Regions from separate parts of the Cellulomonas sp. HD19AZ1 genome, predicted to be linked through region 2. Evidence: riboswitches for the same ligand, from Rfam matches in the RefSeq annotation. Region 2 holds a riboswitch; the other holds the start of a gene.

Region 1 (11,556 bases), on a different contig from region 2:
GTGGGCGGGCTCGTGGCGCTCGCGCAGCGACCCACGCCCGCGTGGTGGGCGATCACGGTCGGCTTCTCGCTGATGACGCTGTCCGCGGCGCTCACCACGGCCGGGTCCGCCTGGGCCGAGGGCGGGCCGGGCCTGGCCGCGGACCTCCTGACGGGCGTGGGCACGCTGGTCGTCGCGGCCGGGGCGTGGTGGTCCCGCCCGCGGGCGACCGGGGTCGTCGCACCGCTGTCGAACCTCGGGGTGCCGCTCGTGTTCCTCGTCGCGGCGCTCGTCGTCGAGCTCGTCGACACCATGGCCGAGGTACCCGTGCTCGCCGAGGCGGCGGCGTTCGTCGCGCTCACCGCGGGGGTCGGGCGGCTGTTCCTCGCGGTGCGGTCCGCGCAGCGCGTCGGGCGCACCGAGCAGGCGCTCAACCGCACCCTGCGGCAGGCGCACGAGGACGCGCTCGCCGCGGCCGCGGCCCGCACGGCCTTCGTCGCCAACATGAGCCACGAGATCCGGACGCCGATGAACGCGGTGATCGGCATGACGGGTCTGCTGCTCGACACCGACCTCGACGCCGAGCAGCGCGAGTACGCGCAGACCGTGCGACTGTCGGGGAACCTGCTGCTCGACCTCATCAACAACGTGCTCGACCTGTCGAAGATCGAGGCCGGCGGCCTCGACCTCGAGGACCACCCGTTCGACCTGACGGCCGCCGTCGACGACTCCCTCGGGCTGCTCGCGCACGCGGCCAGCGCGCGCGACGTCGCGCTGCTCGCGGACGTCGACCCCGCGTGCCCCGCGTGGGTGCGCGGCGACGTGACGCGGCTGCGGCAGGTGCTCGTCAACCTCGTCGGCAACGCCGTGAAGTTCACGCACAGCGGTGACGTGGTGGTGCGGGTCGCACCCGCCGCCGGCCCGCCCGGCGCGCTGCGCTTCGCCGTGACCGACCAGGGCATCGGCATCCCGCGCGACCGCATGGACCGGCTGTTCCGCGAGTTCAGCCAGGTCGACGCGTCGACCACGCGGCGCTACGGCGGCACGGGGCTGGGGCTGGCGATCAGCCGTGCGATCGTCGAGCTCATGGGCGGTGCGCTCGGCGTGACGTCCGAGGTGGGCGTGGGCTCGACGTTCGCGTTCACGGTCGTGCTGCCGCCCGTGCCCGCACCGACGCCCGAGTCCACCGCCCCCGCGGTGCTGCACGGCCGCACCGCGGTCGTCGTCGAGGACGACCCCACCAACCGTCGCATCCTCGTCTCGCAGCTCGAGCGGTGGGGGCTGACGTGCCGCGCCTTCGCGTCGGCCGAGGACCTGCTCGACGCCGCCGACGTCGACCGACCCGACCTCGTGACGCTCGACATGCGGCTGCCCGGGCTCAGCGGGGTCGAGGCGGCGACCCGCGTGCGGGAGCACCCGGGCTGGCAGGACGTGCCGCTCGTGCTGCTGAGCAGCCTGAACGACGTGCTCACCGTGCAGGAGCGTGCACCGTTCGCCGCTCTGCTGACCAAGCCCGTGCGCGCGGCCGAGCTGCGGCGCGTCGTCACCGACGTCGTCACGGGCCGGCGGCGTGAGCCCAGCCGCGCCGCGCCCGCCCGCACCGGCGCGCGGCTGCGGGTGCTCGTCGCCGAGGACAACGCGGTCAACCGCACCATGGCGGAGCGGGTGCTGGCCGCGATGGGCCACGACGTGGAGACCGTCGGCGACGGCGGTGCGGCCGTGGCGCGCACGGCCGAGCAGGACTTCGACGCCGTGCTCATGGACATCCACATGCCCGTGCTCGACGGCCTGGAGGCGACCCGGGAGATCCGCGCGCGCGGCGGCGCGCACCAGCCGGTGATCGTCGCGCTGACCGCCAGCGCGACGGCCGAGGACCGGCAGGCGAGCGCCGCGGCCGGCATGGACGACTTCCTCACCAAGCCGTTCCGGTCCCAGGACCTCGATCACGTGCTTGCGCGCGTCGTCCCGCAGCGCTCGGACGCCGCGGTGGCACCCGCGCCCGGCGCGCCGACCGCACCCGCGCCGCCCGGCGCCGCCGACCCGACCGCCCCCGCCGCTCGGGACGTCCCCGCCGACCCCGCGGAGGGCGCGCCCGTCCTCGACGCCGACGCGTTCGCGCTCGCGTGCGAGGTCGACGCCGCGTCGGGCGGTGCGCTGCTCGGCGCGTTCGTCGCCGACTGCGCGACCGGTGCCGACCGCCTCGACGCGGCGGCCGCCGCGGGCGACCCCGGCGAGGTCGCCGCGGTCGCGCACGCGTGGCTGGGTGCGTGCGGGACGGTCGGCGCGACGGGCCTGGCGGACCTGCTGCGACGGGTCGAGGACGCCGCGCGGCGCGGCGCGCTGCCGGGCGCGGACGTGCTCTGTGCCGTGCGTGCCGAGGCGACCGCGGTGACCGCCGCGGTGCGTGCTGCCGTCAGCGCGTGAGCGTCGCCACGAGGCGGTCGAGCGCGTCGTCGAGGATCGACGGCGCCGTCGCGAGGTTGAGGCGCACGTGCCCGTCGCCGGCCTCGCCGAACGTCGGGCCGGGGTTGACCGCGAGCCGCCCGCGCGCGAGCACCAGCCGCGCCGGGTCGGCACCGCTCGCGACCACCGCGGGCGTCGCGCGCAGGTCGAGCCACGCGAAGTACGTGGCCGCCGGGCGGTCCCAGCGGGCCTCCGGCAGCCGCTCCGCCAGGACGGCGGCCGTGCGGTCGCCGTTCGCGCGGATCCCGGCGCGCACGTCGTCGAGCCACGCGTCGCCCGCGCGGTAGGCGGCCTGGTGCGCGATCGACGCGACGTGGCTGACGCCGTGCCGCACGATCTCCGGCAGCCGCTCCAGGTCGCGCGCCGCGGGTCCCGGCACGGCGATCGCGGCCTTCAGCCCGGCGAGGTGGAACGCCTTGGACGCCGAGTGCAGCGCGATCGCGTCGGGGATCACGGTGGTGGTGGGCACGAACGGCTCGTCGCCCACCACGAGCGGCGCGTGGATCTCGTCCGCGACGACCCGCACGCCGTGGTGCGCCGCGAGCTCGCCCAGCGCGCGCAGCTCGTCGGCCGTGTGCAGCGTGCCGGTCGGGTTGTGCGGGTGGCACAGCAGGTACGCGCGGGCACCCGCGAACGCGCGGTCCAGCGCGTCGAGGTCGAGCCGCCCCGCGGGCGTGAGCGGAGCGGTGACCACGCGCCGGCCCGCGTGCTCGACGAACGCGCGGAACGGCGGGTAGACCGGCGGGCTGATGACCACGCCGTCGCCGGGCCCGGTCACCAGGCGCAGCACCTCGACGGCGCCCAGCATGACGTCGGGCACGAGCCGCGTGCGCTCGACCGGCACGTCCCAGCCCTGCCGCCGGGCCGCGAAGTCCGCGAACGCCTCCGCGTACGCGGTGCCCTGCGGGCTGGTCGGCTCGGCCTCGTACCCCGTGTCGCCGGTCGTCATGGCGCGGTGCACCGCGTCGACCACCGCCTCGAGCGGGCGCACGTCCATCTCGGCGACGAACGCGGGCAGCACGTCCGGCTCGTACGTGCGCCACTTGAGCGAGGTGCGCCGACGCAGCTCGTCGGGCGTGACGTCGAACGGCGAGGTCATGAGGTCACGGTACGGCCAGGCGTGCGAGTCGTGGCGACGAGGTGCGGCGCCGACGTGCGGCGACTGGGTCTGCGTTCCATTTCTCACCATGGAACTTGAATGCGACCGGTCGCCGTTCAAGTCCGCTTGTCAGCGACGAGGGCTGCTGGTCAGGACGTCGACCACCGCGGGCGCGCGGTAGATCTGGCTCCGGGACTCACCGCCAGATGCCTGCCCGCCGCAGCAGACCGCGCGAGGCCCCGGCCGCCGCGGGTGCGGCGGGCCGGGGCCCCGGGTCGTGCGGCGCGGCGCCTGCGTCAGAGCGTCGCGCGGACCGTGCGGGTCGCCTCGACCAGGTGCTCGAGCGAGGGCGTGACCTCCTCGTAGCGGCGGGTCTTGAGGCCGCAGTCCGGGTTCACCCAGAGCTGGTCGACGTCGATGGTGCGGACCGCCTCGGTGAGCAGCTCGGTGACCTCGGCCTGCGACGGCACGCGGGGCGAGTGGATGTCGTACACGCCCGGGCCGACGGCGCGCGGGTAGCCCGCCGCCGCGATGTCGCCGAGGATCTCCATCTTCGAGCGGGCCGCCTCGATGCTCGTCACGTCCGCGTCGAGGCCGTCGATCGCGTCCATGATCTCGCCGAACTCCGAGTAGCACAGGTGCGTGTGGATCTGCGTGTCCGGGCGCACGCCGGCCGTCGAGAGACGGAACGAGCGCACCGACCAGTCGAGGTACGCCGCGTGGTCCTTCTCGCGCAGCGGCAGCAGCTCGCGCAGCGCCGGCTCGTCGACCTGCACGATGCCGATGCCCGCGGCCTCGAGGTCCGCGATCTCGTCGCGCAGCGCGAGCGCCACCTGGTTCGCGGTGTCGCCGAGCGGCTGGTCGTCACGCACGAACGACCACGCGAGGATCGTCACCGGGCCCGTGAGCATGCCCTTGACGGGCTTGTCGGTGAGCGACTGCGTGTACGTGGTCCACGCGACCGTGATGGGCGCGGGCCGCGACACGTCGCCCCACAGGATCGACGGGCGCGTGCAGCGCGAGCCGTACGACTGCACCCAGCCGTTCTGCGTGACCGCGAACCCGTCGAGGTTCTCCGCGAAGTACTGCACCATGTCGTTGCGCTCGGGCTCGCCGTGCACCAGCACGTCCAGGCCGATGCGCTCCTGCAGCTCGACGACCCGGCGGATCTCCGCCTTCATCTCGTCCTCGTACGCCGCCGCCGACAGCTCGCCCTTGCCGAACGCCGCGCGGGCCTTGCGGATCTCGGGCGTCTGCGGGAACGAGCCGATCGTCGTGGTCGGCAGCGCCGGCAGCCGCAGGCGCTCGGCCTGCGCGGCCTTGCGCGCCGCGAACGGGCCGCGGCGGAACTGGTCGTCGGTGAGCGCGGCGGCGCGCTCGCGCACCTCGGGACGGACCACGCCGGGTGCCTCCGCCCGGCTGCGCACCGCGTCCGACGCCGCGCGCAGCTGCTCGGCGACGGCCGCGCGGCCCTCGGTCAGGCCCGTCGCGAGCGTCGCGACCTCGCGGACCTTCTCGTCGGCGAACGCGAGCCACTGCACGAGCGTGCGGTCGAGCGCGGGCTCGTCGTCGAGCGTGTGCGGCACGTGGAACAGCGACGTCGACGTGCCGACCGCGACGGCGGCCGCACCGAGGCCCGCGAGCTGCTCGAGCACCGTGAGCCTCGCGTCGAGGTCCGCGCGCCAGATGTTGTGGCCGTCGACGACGCCGCCGACGAGCGTCTTGCCGGCCAGGCCGGGCACCGCGACCGTGGGTGCGTCGCCGCGCACGAGGTCGATCGCGAGGCCCTCGACGTCGGTGGCCGCGAGCACCGGCAGCGCCGCGCCGAGGTCGCCGTAGGGCGCCGCGACGAGGATCGCGGGCCGCTCGGGTCGTGCGAGCTCGGTCGCGAGCGCGCGGTAGGCGCGGGTCGTGGCCTCGGCCAGCACCGCCGCGTCGACGCCGATCGAGTCGGAGACGAGCGCGGGCTCGTCGAGCTGCACCCACGTCGCGCCCGCGGCGGCGAGCTCGGTGAGCAGGCGCGCGTAGACCGGCAGCAGGTCGTCGAGCCGGTCGAGCGGGTGGAAGCCCGCGGGCGCGTCCTCGGTGGGCTTCGCGAGCGCGAGGAACGTCACGGGGCCGACGACGACGGGCCGCGTGAGCACGCCGTCGGCGAGCGCCTCGGCGAACTCGGCGACCGGGCGGTCCGACGCGTAGCGGAACGCCGTGCCCGGGCCGATCTCGGGGACCAGGTAGTGGTAGTTCGTGTCGAACCACTTGGTCATCTCGAGCGGCAGGTCGTCGCCGCGGCCGCGCGCGACCGTCGAGTATCCGGCGAGGTCGAGGCGCCCGTCGGCGTCCTGCAGGTCGGCGAAGCGGGCGGGCACGGCGCCGACGAGCGCGGCCGTGTCGAGCACGTGGTCGTAGAACGAGAACGCGCTCGGGATCGCGGGGGCGTCGGTCGCGAGGCCGAGCTCGGCGAGGCGGGCGCGGGTGCGCCGGCGCAGGTCGGCGGCCACGGCCTCGACCTCGTCGGCCGTCGTGCGGCCGGCCCAGAACGCCTCGAGGGCCTTCTTGAGCTCGCGGCGCGGGCCGATGCGGGGGTAGCCGAGGACGGAGCCGGTGGGGAAGGCCGGGGTGGCCGGCGCGGCGGGCGTGGTGCTGGTCATGACAGGTTCCCTCGCGGAGTCGTCGAGGCGGCGCCGGTGGGCGCGGCCGGGGTCGTGGGTGCGGTGGTCGTGGGCGGGGCGGGGTCGGCGACGGTGGTGCGCCGTCCGCCGACGAGGTCGGCGCCGTCGAGCAGGTCGAGCGCCGCCTCGTGGGTGTTGAACGTGTAGACGTGCACGCCGGGCGCGCCGCCGTCCAGCACGCCGTTGACCAGGTCGACACCGGCGCGCGTGCCGCGCCGGTGGCGCTCCGCGGGGTCGTCGGTGCCGCCGAGCAGGTCGAGCAGGCGCTGCGGCACGGGCACGCCCGTCAGCTCCTGCACGCGCAGCAGGCGGGCCGGGTCGGTGGTGGGGATGATCCCCGGCACGATCGGGATGGTGACGCCGGCCTCGCGCGCCTCGGCGACCAGACCGAGGTAGGCCTCGGCGTCGAAGAAGACCTGCGAGATCGCGAAGTCGGCGCCCGCCTCCTGCTTGGCGAGCAGCGCCTGCACGTCCTGCGCGCGTGTGCCGCCGGTCGCGTGGTTGCCGCGCGGGAACGCCGCGACCGCCACGGACAGCGGGCGGACGCGGGCGCGCACCGCCTGCGACGCGGAGCGGCCGCACCGGCGGCCCTCGATCTCGCGGAGCAGCTCGACCAGCTCGGCGGCGGTGTGCACGCCGTCGGGGTGCGGGCGCCAGTCCGGCTCGCCCGCGGGCGGGTCGCCGCGCAGCGCGAGGAACGAGCGCACGCCCTCGTCGAGGAACTCCTCGACGATCGTCGTGACCTCGTCGCGCGAGGTGCCCACGCAGGTCAGGTGCGCGATCGGGGTCAGCGACGTCTCGCGCAGCAGGCGCCGCACGAGCACGCGCGTGGTCTCGCGCGTGCGGCCCGACGCGCCGTAGGTCACGGACACGAAGTCGGGCTCGACGGTCTCGAGCTCGCGCACCGTGCGCCACAGCCGCGGCGCGGCGTCGGGGTTCCGGGGCGGGAAGAGCTCGAAGGACACGGTGGGCCGGTCGAGGGCGCCCGCCTGCTCGGCGCGCCGCCCGGCGGCCCGGGCGGGCGGCGGGGCGGGTGCCTCGACCTCGGCCACGAGGGTCATCGGGTGCGGCCCGGGAGGCACGCGGTGCGTGCGCTCACGGGGCAGCACGGGCTGCACGAGGGGTCGGTCGCCAGGGCGCAGACGGTCATCGTCACTCCATCGTTCCTGGCGGAAGCACCCACACCCTCGCAGGGAGGGGGGTTGCTGCGGCGTCGCGGAGCCAGGTCTCTCAGCCGCTCTGGATGGTCGACGACGATGCTAGCGGCCATGCCCGGATGGCGGACAGCGCTTCTCGTTCAGTGAGACGACTTCGTTCGGTCGGCGGCCCTCCCGGCTCCGACGGGCCGGAGTGGGTCGGTACAGCTCGTCGCGCGCCGACCGCCCGGGGCGACGCCGGGTGGACGGCAGGGGTCAGCGGCGGCGGCGGTGCAGCGAGGGCAGCGCCTCGCGTGCCGTGCGCTGGTGCGGCAGACCGAACCAGGACGTCGCCGGGGTCATCACGGGGACGTCGTGCAGGCCCTCGTGGACGGCCGCGAGCACCTGCGGGTCGGGCTCGCCCGCCGTCCACCACGCCTCGTGCGCGGCCTGCACGGGGTCGTGCTGCCCGTCCGGGTGCGCGTGGTGGGTCATGGGGGCGACCTTAGCGGCGGTGGGAAGGGCCCCGTCGGCCGCCGGACGCTTGTTCACCCCACGCGTCACCCCGCCGGAGCAGCGCGCGCGCCACCCGGGGGACGCGGCGTCACCCGGCCACCACGACGCACCCCGCGAGGTGGTCGTCGACCACGCCGCACGCCTGCATCGCGGCGTACGCGGTGGTCGGGCCGACGAACCGGAAGCCGAGCGACTTCAGCTCCTTGGCCAGCGCGGCCGACTCGGCGGTCCGCGCGGGCACGTCGGCGTAGCTGCGCGGGCGCTCGCGGGGCGCCGTGGGCGCGTGCGACCACAGCACCTCGTCGAGCGTGCGGCCGGAGTCGTGCAGCGCGAGCAGCGCGCGGGCGTTCGCGATCGTCGCGTCGACCTTCGCGCGGTTGCGCACGATCCCCGCGTCCGCGAGGAGCCGCGCGACGTCGTCCTCGCCGAACGTCGCGACGACCTCGGGGTCGAACGCCGCGAACGCGGCCCGGAACCCCTCGCGCTTGCGCAGGATCGTCAGCCACGAGAGCCCCGACTGGAACGCCTCGAGCGAGATGCGCTCGTACAGCGCGTGCTCGTCGTGCACCGGCACGCCCCACTCCTCGTCGTGGTAGGCCGCGTACACCGGGTCGCCGGAGCCGAAGCACCGGAACGGCTCGTCCTGCGCCGGCGGTGCGGCGGGCGTCGCGTCGGGGGTGGGGACGGTGGTCGTCATGGCCCGAGTCTGGCGCGTCCCGCCGACACCTCGACGCGACCGGCCGGGCACCTGTGCGGCGCGGATCGTCACCCGGGTCTGGGGGCGGCCCGGATCCGTCTGAGGTGCGTGCCCGGGGCAACCGGAGTAGGCAGGGCTGCATGAGCACACCGGCAGCACCCGCCACCCCCGGTCCCGCGCGCCGCGCGCCCTGGTGGCCGTGGGCCGTCGCGGTCGTCGTGCTCGTCGGCGTCGTCGTCGCGCTGCTGCTGACGCGCGGCGACGGCGACGACGCGGCGGCCCCGACGACGTCGCCGACGCCCGCCGCCACCACGCCCACCACGGCGACGAGCCCGAGCGCGACCCCGGCCGCGTCGCCCACCGCGACCGCGGGCTGCGCCCCGACCGGCGACGGACCGCCCGCCGGCGCGGACGTCCGCGAGGTCGTCGACGTCGACGGCGACGGACGCCCCGACCAGGCGTGGCTCACGGGCGGCGCCGACCGTCGCATCGGCATCACCACCGCGTCGGGCGCGACGTTCTCGGCCGCGATCGACTCGGCGAGCCCGGTGCCCGCGTCGGCCGTCGTGCAGCGCGTGCAGGCCGACGCGATCCCCGTCGTGCTCGTCGACCTCGGGCGCGAGGCCCGGCTGTGGTCGGTCGTCGACTGCGGGCTCGTGGCACCCACCAACGCGCAGGGCCAGGCGTACACGTTCGACCGCGGGTTCGCGGGCCAGGGCACCGGCGTCGGCTGCACGCAGGACGGCGGTGCGCTGCGCCTCGCGGGCCTCGACGCCGTGAGCGCCGACGGCGGCACGTTCACGGTCACGCGCACGTGGGTCGACCTGGGCGACGGCGGGCGCACCGCGCGCAACGGCGCGGCCGAGCAGGTCGCGACGGGCGCCGCGGCGGACGACCCGGTCGTCACCACGGCGCAGCAGGTGTCGTGCGGCGACCTGCTGGCCGGTCGCGACGGCCCGGTCGAGCCCGCCTCCTGACGGGCGGCCGTGGCCGCGGCCCGTCGATGGGCGACCATCTGTCGACGGACAGCCGTACGGGTCGACGGACACGCGCGCGCGGGTGTCCGTCGACCGTGGGCGTGTCCGTCGGCGTCGTTGCGGGAGCGCCGGGAGGGTCGTCCGAGACCGGGGCCTACGCCCGGCCGAGCGTGCCGCCCGTCGCTCGCGGGCCCGGCGTCCTCAGCGCGCACACCCGCGGCGCGGTGACGTCGGTCGTGTCGACGACGACGGTCGCACGACCGCGCGGGTGCGCGGCCCGCGCGTACAGCCGCTGCGCGCCCGCGTAGCGCTCCCAGACCGGGTCGTCGGGCGCACGGCCCTCGCGTGCTGCCATGCGACGCGTCGCCTCGGCGAGCGGCACGTCGAGGTGGACCGCGACGTCCCAGCGGTCGGCGAGCCCGTCGCGCAGCAGGAACGTGCCCTCCACCAGCACGACCGCAGCGGGGGGTGCCACGAGCGCGACGCCGGGCGCTGCGAGGCCGTCGTCGCGCGTCGGGCGGTAGCGCCCGTCACCGCCGGGACCCAGCGGGTCGAGCACGTCACGCACGAGCGCCGGCACGTCGTACGCATCGAGCCAGAACCCCTCCGGGGAGTACCGGCCGCGCGCGTGGCGTACGTGCGGCGGTGCGAGGAAGTCGTCCGCGTGCACCACGAGCACGGGGCGTCGCTGGCGCACACGTTCGGCGAGGTGCGCCGCGAACGTCGTCTTGCCGCTGCCGCCGGCACCGTCGACCGCGACCAGGGCGCGGGCGCCGGGCGCCGCCGCGACCACCAGCCCGGCGACGACGGCCAGCGCGTCGTGCTCCATGCAGCGATCGTGCCACCGTCGCGCGCGACGGCCCGCCCGATCGCCGCGCACGACGGCGGGTCGGCTCAGCGCACCCGCCAGTCCCCGACGTCGCACCGACCGTCCTCGGCGGAGCCGGCGGCCAGCACGCAGCCGTCGGACCGCACGCCGAGCGTGTGCGTCGAGCCCGCGGCGACGGCCACGACGTCCCGCCACGCCGCCACGTCGCACTGCCCGCGGCCGTCGTCGCCCGCGGCGAGCACGCGCCCGTCCGCGGTGACCCCGACGGTGTGGTGGCTGCCGGCCGCGACGGCGACGACGTCGCACCAGGTGCCGACCTCCGCGACACCCGCCCCCGCGCTGCCGGCCGCGACGACCCTCCCGTCGCGCGTCAGGCCCACGGTGTGCAGGGACCCCGCGGCGACCGCGACGAGGTCGCGCCAGCGGCCGACGCGGCACTGGCCGCGGCGGTCGTTGCCCGTGGCGACGGCCGTGCCGTCGGCGCGCAGACCGACGGAGTGCCAGTCGCCCGCCGCGACGGCGACGAGGTCGCGCCACCCCTCGACGTCGGCAGCGCCCTCGGCGCGCCGCCCCGCGGCACGTGCGGTCCCGTCGACGAGCACCGCCAGGGTGCGTCGCCACCCGGCCGCCACGGCCACCACGCCGGACCAGTCGCCGACCTGGCACTGCCCGTCGCGGTCCCAGCCCGCGGCGAGGACCGTGCCGTCCGCCCGCAGCCCGACGGTGTGCGAGCGACCCGTGTTGGGTGCGGTGTGCACGTTGCCGGCCGCCACGGCGACCACGTCCCGCCAGTCCGCGGTGCGTCGCTCCTCGGCGCCCGGCGGGCCGGCCGTGAGCACGGACCCATCGGGCGTCACCGCGACCGAGTGCCGGCGTCCGGCGGCGACGCGGGACCGCGCGTGCGCGGCGGGCCGGCTCAGAACAGCGGCCACGGCACCGGCGACGACGCCGCCTCCGGCCCGGGGAACCGCCCGCTCGCGAGCAGCCGCTCGCACCGCGCGACCAGCGCGTCGACCTCGGCCCCGTCCAGCAGCGCCGCCAGCTCGTCGCCCAGCGCACCGTGCACGCCGTCGCGCACGCGCTCGACGCCCGCGCGCTCGTCGGCGTCGAGGTGCTCGCCCACCCAGCCCCACAGCACGGTGCGCAGCTTGGGCTCGGTGTGGAACGTGACGCCGTGGTCGACGCCGTACC
Region 2 (11,556 bases):
GCGCGCGGGGGCGGGCTGCCAGACGGTGCGGTCGGTGCGCACGTCGCGCACGGCACCGCCGCCGGCCAGGTACGGCGTGCCGGTGTCGAGCCAGTCGCGGCGCCCCACGAGCGCGCCGGCGCCGAACGGCGCGTACGTCTTGTGGCCCGAGAACGCGACGTAGTCGACGTCCGAGGCCGCGAGCGAGAACCCGCGGTGCGGCACGAGCTGGGCGCCGTCCACGGCGACGCGGGTGCCGGCCGCGTGCGCGAGCGCGACGACGCGGTCCAGCGGCAGCGACTCGCCCGTGACGTTCGACGCGCCGGTGAGCGTGAGCAGGGCGTACGGGCGGCGTGCGAGCTCGTCGCGCAGCGCGTCGAGCGTCGCGGCGACCGTCTCCGCGATCGGCAGGACCGTCGCGACCCGGCCGGTGCCGGCGCGCGCGCCCGTGCTGCGCTGCACCCACGGCAGCAGGTTGGCGTGGTGCTCGACGTCGAGCACGAGCACGGCCCCACCCTCGGGCACGACGCCCGCGAGCAGGTTGAGCGAGTCGGTCGTGTTGCGCGTGACGATCGCGACGTCGTCCTCGCGCGCGCCGACGAACCGGGCGATCGACTGCCGCGACGCCTCGTACAGCGCGGTCGACACCTGCGACAGGTACCCGGCGCCGCGGTGCACCGACGCGTAGAGGGGCAGCACCTCGGCGACGCGTGCGGCGACGGACGCGAGCGCGGGCGCGCTCGCCGCGCAGTCGAGGTTGGCGTACGTGCGGCTCGTGCCGTCGACCAGCGGCACGGTCGTGGACGCTCCCGTGACGGGCAGCAGCGGGCCGGGGTCGAGCACGGCAGGGCCGGTGGGAACGGCGGCGCCGGACGCCTCGTCGGCACACGCGAGCAGCTCGGTGACGGTGGTCATGGTGGTACCTCCGGTACGGGTCCCTCGGGACCGGCCGGTCCCGCGCTTGCCGGCGCCGGACGGCGCGCGACCAGGTCGTCACCCGGGGCACCCCACCGCGGTTGGAGGGTTGCCGGCCAGCGAGCCGGGGCTTCGCGCTGACACTCTTGACCTGGGTCGAGGATCGGTGCGGGGTCCGGCGCGTGTCAACGGCGACGCGCCGCAGTTCTCGGGATGCGAGACGCGACGTCTCGCCTCGAGGGACGAGCAGACCGGCCCGGACCGGACGTCAGGGCAGGTCGCGCACCATGACGACGCTCCGGTACGCCTTGCCTGGCCACTGGACCACGTCGCCCTCGGCGAACCCCCAACGCGCGTACATCCGCCGCAGCCCGCGCGCCGGGACGGCCGTGTCGAGCCCCACCGAGCCCGCGCCGCGGTCGACCGCCCACGACCGCAGCGCACCCCACAGCACGGACGCCAGGCCGCGCCCACGCAGGTCCGGACGGACCGCGAGCTGGTTGAGCCACACCCGGCCGGGCGCGCGCGCCGCGGCCGTCAGCGCGCGCAGCCCGCCGCTCGGCGGGCTGCTGCACGTGACGGTCCCCGCGAGCGCACCGGCGGCGTCGACGACGACCCAGGACGCGCCGCCGCCCAGCGTGCGGGCCGCCGTCACCTCGTCGCTCTGCGTCGCGCCCGTGAAGTTCAGGCCGGCGGCGGCGAGGTCGGCGTAGGCGGCGTGCAGCAGGCGCGTGAGCGCGGGCACGTCGGCCGCGGTCGTGGGGCGGAGCGCGAAGCCCTCGGGGACGTCCATCGGCACCCACCCTGGCACGGCGCCGCACGTGCCCGCGCGGCGCGCCGCCCGCCGTGGGACGCCCGCCGTGAGACGCCCGCGACGACGCCGCCCGGTCGGGCGTAGCATCGCCGCGACCATCCAGAGCGGCCGAGAGATCTGGCTCGACGACGCCGCAGCAACCCGCACGGGCGACCGTGGCGCAGGGTGCTACCGCCAGAGACGATGGGAGGACCATGACCGTGCAGCCGCGTCCCGCCCCCGGTTACGCCGGGGACGTCACCGCCACCGAGGCCTGGCAGATCCTGCAGGAGCGCGACGACGCCGTGCTCGTCGACGTGCGCACCGACGCCGAGTGGCGCTACGTCGGCGTGCCCGACCTGCGGCCCGTCGGCCGGCAGGCCGCGCTCGTCGAGTGGGTGCAGTACCCGTCCGGGCAGCCCAACCCGCGGTTCCTCGAGCAGCTCGCCGCGACCGGCGTCACGCCGGGCGACGGCCGGCCCGTGGTGTTCCTGTGCCGCTCGGGCCAGCGCTCGATCGGCGCGGCGCAGGCCGCGACCGCGGCCGGCTACGGGCCCGCGTACAACGTGCTCGAGGGCTTCGAGGGTCCGACGGGCCCCGACGGCCACCGCGGCCACGTCGGCTGGCGCGCCGACGGCCTGCCGTGGGTCCAGCCGTGAGCGGCGCGACCCCCGACCTGCCCCCGGGCCCGGGCGACTGGGACGACCACCGCCTCGACCGGTCCACGCTGCGTCCCGACACGCTCGCGGTGCGCGGCGGGCTCGTGCGCACCGAGTTCGGCGAGATGTCCGAGGCCGTGTTCCTCACGCAGGGGTACACGTACGCGACGGCCGCGCAGGCCGAGGCCGGGTTCGCCGGCGACGTCGACCGCTTCCTGTACTCGCGCTACGGCAACCCCACCGTGACGACGTTCGAGGAGCGGCTGCGGCTGCTCGAGGGCGCGGAGGCCTGCTACGCGACCGCGTCGGGCATGTCCGCGGTGTTCACCGCGCTGGCCGCGCTCGTGCGGTCCGGCTCGCGCATCGTCGCGGCGCGCGCGCTGTTCGGGTCGTCGGTCGTGATCTTCGACGAGATCCTCGCGAAGTGGGGCGTGCGCACCGACTACGTCGACGGGCACGTGCCCGCGCAGTGGGAGGCCGCGCTCGCGACGCCCGCCGACGTCGTGTTCTTCGAGACCCCGTCGAACCCCATGCAGGACCTCGTCGACATCGCGACCGTGAGCCGGCTCGCGCACGCGGCCGGCGCGACCGTCGTCGTCGACAACGTCTTCGCGACGCCCGTGTTCTCGCGCCCGCTCGAGCACGGTGCCGACGTCGTCGTGTACTCCGCCACCAAGCACGTCGACGGGCAGGGGCGCGTGCTCGGCGGCGCGATCCTCGGGTCCGCCGACTACGTGCGCGGACCCGTGCAGACGCTGCTGCGCAACACCGGGCCGTCGCTCTCGCCGTTCAACGCGTGGGTGCTGCTCAAGGGCCTGGAGACCATGAGCGTGCGCGTGCGCCACCAGGCGGCGTCGGCGCTCACTCTCGCGCGGTGGCTCGAGGAGCAGCCCGGCGTCGCGCGCGTCCGGTACCCGTTCCTGGAGTCGCACCCGCAGCACGACCTGGCGCGCGCGCAGCAGACCGGCGGCGGCACCGTCGTGACGTTCGACCTCGCGGTCCCGCCCGACGCGCCCGCCGACGTCGCGAAGAAGGCCACGTTCGGCGTGCTCGACGCGCTGCGCGTCGTCGACATCTCGAACAACCTCGGCGACGCCAAGTCGATCGTCACGCACCCCGCGACGACGACGCACCGCAAGCTCGGCCCCGCGGGCCGCGCCGCGGTCGGCATCGGCGAGGCGACCGTGCGGCTGTCGGTGGGGCTCGAGGACGTCGAGGACCTGCGCGACGACCTCGCGCAGGCGCTCGCGACGCTCACGGGCTGACGTCAGCCCGCCGGGACGAGGCCGACCGCGACCACGGCGTCGGTCGCGGCCGTCACCGTCACGTCGACCGCCCCGCCGGGCAGGTCGAACGACGGGCCGTCGGCCATGGTCGCGCCGCCCTGGACGAGCGGCACGCACGGCGCCTCGGACGACGCGACCTCGGCGCCGTCGGCGACGACCGTGACCGTGACGGGCGCGCCGTCGTCCGACGTGCACACGACGCGCGGCGCGTACGACCCGGCGGTCACGTCGGCGAGCGTCGCGCGCTGCGTCCCGCCGCCGGCGACGGCGCCCGCGAACGCCTCGGTCGCGTCGCCCGCCTGCGCGAGCACGGCACGCTGGTCGTCCGGGGACGGCGGCTCGGACGCCCCCGCCCCGGCCCTCGGCGCCACGGGCGACGTCGGCCCCGGGGCGGGGGCTTCGCCGTCGGAGCACGCGGCGAGCACCAGGGCCGCCGCCGGGGCGAGCAGGAGGGCTGCGAGGCGTCGTCGGGGTCGCATGGCGGGGACGCTAGCGCAGGGCCGGGGGCCCGACCAGGGCCGGGCCCGTCCCCCGTCACCGGCCACGGGGACGCACGGGCGGGCCCGTGTCGGGCGCGGGTGAGAGGCTGGGCGCATGCACTTCCGATTCCTCGGCAACTCCGGCCTCAAGATCTCCGAGCTCACCTACGGCAACTGGCTGACCCACGGGTCCCAGGTCGAGAACGACACCGCGACGGCGTGCGTGCGCGCCGCGCTCGACGTCGGCATCACGACGTTCGACACGGCCGACGTGTACGCCAACACGGTCGCCGAGTCCGTGCTGGGCGACGCCCTGGCCGGCGAGCGGCGCGAGTCGCTCGAGATCTTCACGAAGGTCTACTGGCCGACCGGCCCCGGCGGCCCGAACGACACCGGCCTGTCGCGCAAGCACATCCGCGAGTCGATCGACGGGTCGCTGCGCCGCCTGCGCACCGACTACGTCGACCTGTACCAGGCGCACCGCTACGACCACGAGACGCCGCTCGAGGAGACGATGCAGGCGTTCGCCGACGTCGTCCGCCAGGGCAAGGCGCTGTACATCGGCGTGAGCGAGTGGACCGCCGACCAGATCCGCGCGGGTCACGCGCTCGCGAAGGACCTGGGCGTGCAGCTGGTGTCGAACCAGCCGCAGTACTCGGCGCTGTGGCGCGTCATCGAGCCCGAGGTCGTGCCGACCTCGCGCGAGCTCGGCGTCTCGCAGGTCGTGTGGTCCCCCATCGCGCAGGGCGTGCTCACCGGCAAGTACAAGCCCGGCGCGCCGCTGCCCGAGGGCTCGCGCGCGACCGACGACAAGGGCGGCGCGAAGATGATCGCGCGGTTCATGCGCGACGAGGTGCTCGAGCGCGTGCAGGGCCTGCAGCCGATCGCCGACGAGCTGGGCCTGACGATGGCGCAGCTGTCGATCGCGTGGGTGCTGTCGAACGACAACGTCGCCGCCGCGATCATCGGTGCGTCGCGCCCCGAGCAGGTGCACGACAACGCCAAGGCCGCGGGCGTCACGCTGCCGGCCGAGGTGCTGACCCGCATCGACGAGGTGCTCGGCGACGTGGTCGTGTCCGACCCGTCCGAGACGGCGAAGGCCTCGCCCGCCCAGCGCCTGGTCTGACCCGCCGCGCCGCGGCCCGCGGACCGACCGCAGACGCACGACGCCCCGTCCCGGGTCACCGGGGCGGGGCGTCGTGCGTGCGGACGTGCCGGCGAGTCGCGGTCAGAGGTCGACGGTGGCGTTCTCACCGCCGTCGTACGCCTCGCCCGTGACCTTCGCCTTGACGAGGCTGATCACGGTCGCCAGGCGACCGCCGGGGCTGTCCCAGTACTCGGCGGTGTCCGCGTGCAGCTTGATCAGCCCGAGGTTCGGGGTCTCCGGGCCGTCGGGGAACCACGCCGCGGCCACCGGCCCCCACAGCTCACGCGCCTTCGCAGTGTCCTTGAGCACCTCGGCCGTCCCCGAGACCGACAGCCACGACGACGACCCCGCGAACGCCGCGTTCGCCGGGCTGCCCGCGCGGATCTCCGCGACCTTGTGGCTGTCGAGCGCCGTGAAGAACCACAGGTCGCCGTCGAACTCGACGTCCTGCACACCCATCGGGCGGCTCACGAGCGCGCCGTCGGCGTCGACGGTGGTGAGCATCGCGAGGTGGTGGTCGCGCAGCAGCTCGCCGACCTTGGCGACCGCCTCGTCGTGCGTCGGGGCGTCGTCCTGCTCGTTCCAGGTCGTGCCGGCCATGGTGCCCTCCGTCCGTCGCGCGGGCCCGGTGGCCCGCCCGGCCACGCTAGGCACGTGCGGGGTGCGCCGCACCCGCGGGGCGCGACCGCACCGACGCGCCGGCCCGAGGGACCGGCCGTCCACCCAGGCCGCGTGGCCGGTGCGTCACAGACCGAGCGCGTCCGCGTGCCGCGCGGACGACCCGACGAGCACGAGCGCGACCGTGTCGACACCCGCGCGTGCGGCGAGATCGAGCGCGGCGGCGCGCACCGCGTCGCGCGGCGCGACGAGCCACGTCGCGGACGGCGACCACGTCAGCCCGGAGAACGCCTCGGCGTACGCGACGGCGATGCGGCGCCGGGCCGCGTCGGCCTCGTCGTCGGCGACGACGGTCTCGACCTCGAGGACCACGCGGACCTCGTCGCGGTCGCGCCCGACGGCGCGGACCTCGTCCTCGAGCACGCTCACCAGCGCGCGCACGGCTGCGGGAGTGGGCAGCGCGGCCGAGTGGACGAGGTGCACGACGTCGGCGCGCGCGGCGGCCAGGGCGATCGTGGTGGGGTCGAGCGCGTCGGCGTCGAGCCGGAACTCCACGCCGCGGCGGGCGGGGCCGGCGACCTCGACGCGCGGGACGTCGGGACGGGCGGTGGACGGACGACGGGTCGCGCGGGCGGGCGCGAGAACGGGCTGAGCCACGGGGAGTTCCCTCGGGTCGAACGGGGTGCGTCGCGTGGGCGGAGCCGCACGCGCGCGGGGTCGTCAGCTCAGCGACAACACACCCGGACCGAGAACATGGAGGCACCATAGCCGGACGCACGCACCGCGACCACCCCCCGGTCACCCCTCGGGCGTCCCGGGGCCCCGCTACAGCACGAACGTGGTGGCGACGAGCGCATACGTCAGGCCGAGGCGACCGCGCACCGCGCGGTGCAGCACGCCGTACAGCACCGCGGCCCCCATCGCGTACGCCCCGCCCGCGGGCCCCTGCAGCAGCACGTGCACGAGCCCCCACGTGGCGGCGAGCACGAACCCGCCCCACGGCACGTCGCTCCGCCCCCGCGCGGCCTCGCCCCAGCGCTGCCCGTAGCCGAGCAGCGTGACGATCACCAGCACCTCGGCGAGGTAGTACACGACGAGCGCCGCGAGGCTGGGCGCGAACGCGGAGCCGACGTCGTCGTGCAGCCGCACCGCCTCGGCGAGCGGCTTCCACTCGTGCGTCAGCGCCGCGCGCGACCCGACGGCGAGCACCAGAGCCGCGGCGGCGTACGCGGCACGACGCGCGCGCCCGGGACCCGCGGGGGCCGCCACGGGGTCGTCGGATCGCCACGGCGCGTGCCGCAGGAGCAGCAGCGCCCCGGCGAGCCACCCGGCGGCAGTGACGAGCCAGTGCACGGCGGGCGCCCACCGCTCGCCGACGGCGCCCCGGATCGCACCGTCGAGCGCGAGGCCGACCACGAGCTCCCACCCGAAGACCGCGAACGCGTACAGCGCCAGGTTCCGCCACCGGGACGCCGTGCCGAGGTCGGGCGCGGGGCGGGTGCTCGTCGACATGGCCCGACACTGGCAGCGGCCGGGCGCCGCGGCCCGGGACCTCCGTCCGCCCCGCACTCGCCGGGGCCGCCCAGGTGAGGCGCCGCCCGCCGCCCGGGCGGTGGACGCACCTGCCCGGTCGCCCCGGCACCGCACCGCTCCGGACCGCGCACCGCGCCGGTCCCGTGCGGGCACGGCCGGGGCGCTGTTGGATGGGGCCGTGGCCAGGGACGTCGCGCAAGGTGACGTGACACCGGCGACGCGGCTCGTGGTCGCCGCCGTCGCGGGTGTCGCCGTGTCCCTCGTCGTCCAGACGGCCGTCCCGTGGTCGTCCGTCGTCGCCGCGGTGCTGGGCGGCTGGGCCACCACCGGGCTCGTCTACGCGGTGTGGACGTGGGTGTTCTGCTGGCCGCTGGACGCCGAGCAGACCCGGACGCACGCGACCCGCGAGGAGCCGACCCGGTTCGTGACGCACGCGATCGTGCTGGTCGCCGGGGTCATGAGCCTCGTCGGCGTGGGCGTCGTGCTCGCGACCCACGACCGGGGGCGCGTCGTCGCGCTCGCCGCCGCGCTCGTCGCGGTCGTCGCCTCCTGGACCTCGCTGCACACGGTCTACGCGATGCGGTACGCGCGGTCCTGGTACACGCCGCCCACCGGCGAGATCGACTTCCACCAGGACGCCCCGCCGCGGTACTCCGACTTCGCGTACGTGGCGTTCACGGTCGCGATGAGCTTCGCGATGTCCGACCCCGACGTCCGGTCGTCCGACCTGCGCCGCACGCTCCTCGCGCACGCGCTGCTGTCCTACACGTTCGGCACGGTGATCGTCGCGCTGCTGGTCAACGTGGTCGCGGGCCTCACGCCGTAGCGGGGCCCGCCGGGCACGTCACAGGTCGCGCGCGAACCACAGGCAGAACGGCAGCGCCTCCCACCCCGCCACGGGGCGGACCGGCCGGTACCCGAGCGACCGGTACAGCGCGATCGCGGCGGGCTGCCGGATGCCGGTGTCGAGCACGACGCGCGTCAGCCCGCGCTCGCGCGCCGCGTCCTCCACGAGCCGCACGAGACGCCGCGCGAGCCCCGCGCCACGCGCCGCGGGCGCGACGTACAGGCGCTTGAGCTCACCCGTGCGCGGACCCCACGCCGGCGCGGACCGCAGCGTCGCGCACGCCACCGCGACGCCGTCGCGGCGCAGCAGGACCGTCGTCAGGGCAGTGCCGTCGGGCGCGCCCTCGACCAGCGGGGACGCCGCGGGGCCGCCGGGCACGTGCTCGGGGTACAGCGGTGCCAGCTCGTCGAGCATGGCGCGCCGCAACGTGACCGCATCAGGGTGCCGCCACGCGACGTGCTCGACGACGTGGTCCCGGGCGGGGTCCTCGGTGTGCTCGACGGCGCGCTCGGCGACCTGGTCGACGGCGTCCCGGCGGCCGGCGGCCCCGCGTGGACCGCGAGGGGGCGGGGCCGTCACGGCGAGGTCGCGCGCGAAGCAGCGCGAGTCGACGACGCCCACGTACTCGCCGTAGTTCTCGACCGGCCGGTAGCCGGCGGCGAGGTACAGCCCGATCGCCTCGGGCTGCAGCACACCGGTCTCGAGCACGAGCCGCGTGCAGCCGTGCGCACGGGCCGCGTCCTCGAGCTCGGCGAGCACGCGCCGCGAGAGCCCGCGCCCGCGCGCGTCGGGGCGCACGTACATGCGCTTGACCTCGCCCGTGCCCGCGCCCATCCCGGCGGACACGTCGCGCAGCACCCCGCACGCGACGGGTGCGCCGTCGAGCCGCACCAGCACCGTCGCGACGATCCCGTCACCCGTCATGGCGTGCCCGGCGTCGTCGTCGCCGTAGCGTGCGCGCAGCTCGGCCTGCTGCTCGTCGCGCAGCACGCGCGCGTCGGCGTCGTCCCACGCGACGCGCTCGACCCGCACGTCGCCCGTCGTCCCCGGCACGCCCGTCGTCAGCGCGCGGTCAGGAGACGAGTGCCTGCAGGACCGACGTGAAGAACCGCAGCCCGTCGGTGCCGCGGCGCGGACCGTCCGGGCTGTCAGGCCCGAAGCCGGCCTCCACCGCGTGCTCGGGGTGCGGCATGAGGCCCACGACGTTGCCCGCGGCGTTGCTGACGCCCGCGATGTCGCGACGCGAGCCGTTGGGGTTGCCGCCCTGGTAGCGGAACACCACGCGACCCTCGCCCTCGAGCTCGTCGAGCGTGCGCTCGTCGGCGACGTACTGGCCGTCCTGGTTCTTCAGCGGGATCGTGATCCGCTCGCCCGGCGCGTACGCGCGCGTCCACGCGGTGTCGGCGTTCTCGACGCTGAGCACCTGCTCGCGGCACACGAAGTGCAGGTGGTCGTTCTTGATCATCGAGCCCGGCAGCAGGTGCGCCTCGGTGAGGACCTGGAAGCCGTTGCAGATGCCCAGCACCGGCAGCCCCTTGCCCGCGGCGTCGACGATCTCGCCCATGACGGGCGCGAACCGGCTGATGGCGCCGGCGCGCAGGTAGTCGCCGTAGGAGAACCCGCCCGGCAGCACGACCGCGTCGACGCCCTTGAGGTCGGCGTCCGCGTGCCACAGCGCGACCGGCTCGCCGCCGGCCAGGCGCACCGCGCGCGCCGCGTCCCGGTCGTCGAGCGTGCCGGGGAACGTGACGACCCCGATGCGACCCATCAGGCCAGGCCCTGCGACGAGACGGTCGCGGCCGCGTCGGCCTCGATGTCCGCGACGCGCACGACGTCCTCGATGACAGGGTTCGACAGCACCTGCTCGGCGGCGGCCGCGGCGGCCTCGAGGACCTCGGGCGTCACGGGCCCGTCGACCTCGAGCTCGAACCGCTTGCCCTGACGCACGGACGTGAACTGCCCGAACCCGAGCCGCGGCAGCGCACCGGCCACGGCCTTGCCCTGCGGGTCGAGGATCTCGGGCTTCGGCATGACGTCGACGACGACTCGTCCCACGGGTGTGCTCCCTGGTTCGCGACGGTGGGGGGTCGGTGCTGATCCTAAGGCCCGGGCCGGTCCCGTCCGGTGCCCGTCCACGCCCGCGAGCGCACCCCGCCGGACCGCCCGAGCCCCCACCTCCCCGCCACCCACCTCTCCCCCACACCGCCGAACGCGGGGTTCCGCCGCTCATGAGCCACCCGAACCGGCAGAACCCCGCACTCGCGTCACGGTGCGCCCCACCACGGCCACCCACCCCACCGAACGCGGGGTTCTGCCGGTCATGAGCCACCGGAACCGGCAGAACCCCGCACTCGGCGGGCGGTGGAGCCGGCGAGCCCCGGCGACGTCGCGTCGGTGCCGGTGCCGGCGTCAGAGGGTCGTGTGCGTCCAGTCGCCCGCGAGCAGGGTCGCGGCGACGCGGACCGCGCGGACCCCGCCGGGCGTGGCCGCGAGCGCGAGCGGGTCATCGTCGAGGACCGCCAGGTCCGCGGGGTCGCCCACGCGCAGGCCCGAGGGCCGGCCGTCGGTCGACGCGGCGAGGGCGGTGACCGCGTCGAGCGCCTGCTCGGGGTGCCACGACGGGCGGTCGTCGCCCGTGCGCCACACCGCCGCGTCGACCGCCAGCCACGGGTCCAGCGGGGCGACGGGCGCGTCGGAGCCGAGCACGAGCGTCGCGCCCGCGGCGTGCAGGTCGGCCAGCGGGAACGCCCGGTGGGTGCGACCGGCCCAGTGCCGGTCGGCGACGTCGCGGTCGTCGGGCGCGTGCGCGGGCTGCACGCTCGCGGTCACGCCGAGCGCGGCGAACCGGGGCACGTCGGCCGGGTCGAGGAGCTGCGCGTGCTCGACCGACCCGCGTGCGCCGGTCGCGGCGAACGCGTCGAGCACGAGCGTGTTGGCGGCGTCGCCGATCGCGTGCACCGCGCACGCCAGGCCGTGCGCGTGCGCGTGCCGCAGCAGCGGCACCAGCTCGTCGGCCGGCACGGTGAGCACGCCGTGCGCGAGCGCGCCCTCGACGCCCGGGTACGGGTCGTGGCACCACGCGGTGCGCGTGTTGAGCGAGCCGTCGACGATGACCTTGAGCGGACCCTGCGTGACGCGGTCCCCCGCGACGCGGTCGCCCGTGTGGAGGGCCTCGCGCACGACGCGGTCGAGGTACGGCTGCCACACGCCCGCCCGCACCCGCACGGGTGGGTCGCCGGCCGCGACGCGGCGCCGCCAGGCGGCCAGGTTGTCGGCGATCTCGAGGTCCACCACGCCGAC

Evidence for each region. Region 2 has a riboswitch for S-adenosylmethionine ahead of E4A51_RS06645 (rhodanese-like domain-containing protein). Riboswitches for the same ligand answer to the same signal wherever they lie in the genome.
Region 1: it holds a riboswitch for S-adenosylmethionine, as region 2 does, so the genes downstream of both, E4A51_RS10355 (methylenetetrahydrofolate reductase) here and E4A51_RS06645 (rhodanese-like domain-containing protein) in region 2, are expected to answer to the same signal.

The regions. Positions count from the first base shown of each region.
Region 1 is NZ_SPHX01000004.1:359,399-370,954, forward strand. It holds gene E4A51_RS10340 (response regulator) at 1-2,403, shown strand, start outside; gene E4A51_RS10345 (MalY/PatB family protein) at 2,393-3,541, opposite strand; gene metE (5-methyltetrahydropteroyltriglutamate--homocysteine S-methyltransferase) at 3,838-6,189, opposite strand; gene E4A51_RS10355 (methylenetetrahydrofolate reductase) at 6,186-7,271, opposite strand; SAM riboswitch class I at 7,354-7,460, opposite strand; gene E4A51_RS10360 (hypothetical protein) at 7,623-7,841, opposite strand; gene E4A51_RS10365 (DNA-3-methyladenine glycosylase I) at 7,951-8,559, opposite strand; gene E4A51_RS10370 (hypothetical protein) at 8,700-9,536, shown strand; gene E4A51_RS10375 (uridine kinase) at 9,691-10,365, opposite strand; gene E4A51_RS10380 (chromosome condensation regulator) at 10,431-11,204, opposite strand; gene E4A51_RS10385 (SCO1664 family protein) at 11,282-11,556, opposite strand, start outside.
Region 2 is NZ_SPHX01000003.1:85,101-96,656, forward strand. It holds gene E4A51_RS06635 (aminotransferase class V-fold PLP-dependent enzyme) at 1-894, opposite strand, end outside; SAM riboswitch class IV at 932-1,046, opposite strand; gene E4A51_RS06640 (GNAT family N-acetyltransferase) at 1,163-1,687, opposite strand; SAM riboswitch class I at 1,801-1,898, shown strand; gene E4A51_RS06645 (rhodanese-like domain-containing protein) at 1,903-2,346, shown strand; gene E4A51_RS06650 (O-succinylhomoserine sulfhydrylase) at 2,364-3,611, shown strand; gene E4A51_RS06655 (hypothetical protein) at 3,614-4,111, opposite strand; gene E4A51_RS06660 (aldo/keto reductase family protein) at 4,227-5,237, shown strand; gene E4A51_RS06665 (pyridoxamine 5'-phosphate oxidase family protein) at 5,340-5,858, opposite strand; gene E4A51_RS06670 (LLM class flavin-dependent oxidoreductase) at 6,003-6,533, opposite strand; gene E4A51_RS06675 (hypothetical protein) at 6,702-7,388, opposite strand; gene E4A51_RS06680 (DUF1345 domain-containing protein) at 7,615-8,235, shown strand; gene E4A51_RS06685 (GNAT family N-acetyltransferase) at 8,254-9,309, opposite strand; gene purQ (phosphoribosylformylglycinamidine synthase subunit PurQ) at 9,329-10,024, opposite strand; gene purS (phosphoribosylformylglycinamidine synthase subunit PurS) at 10,024-10,311, opposite strand; gene E4A51_RS06700 (amidohydrolase) at 10,666-11,556, opposite strand, start outside.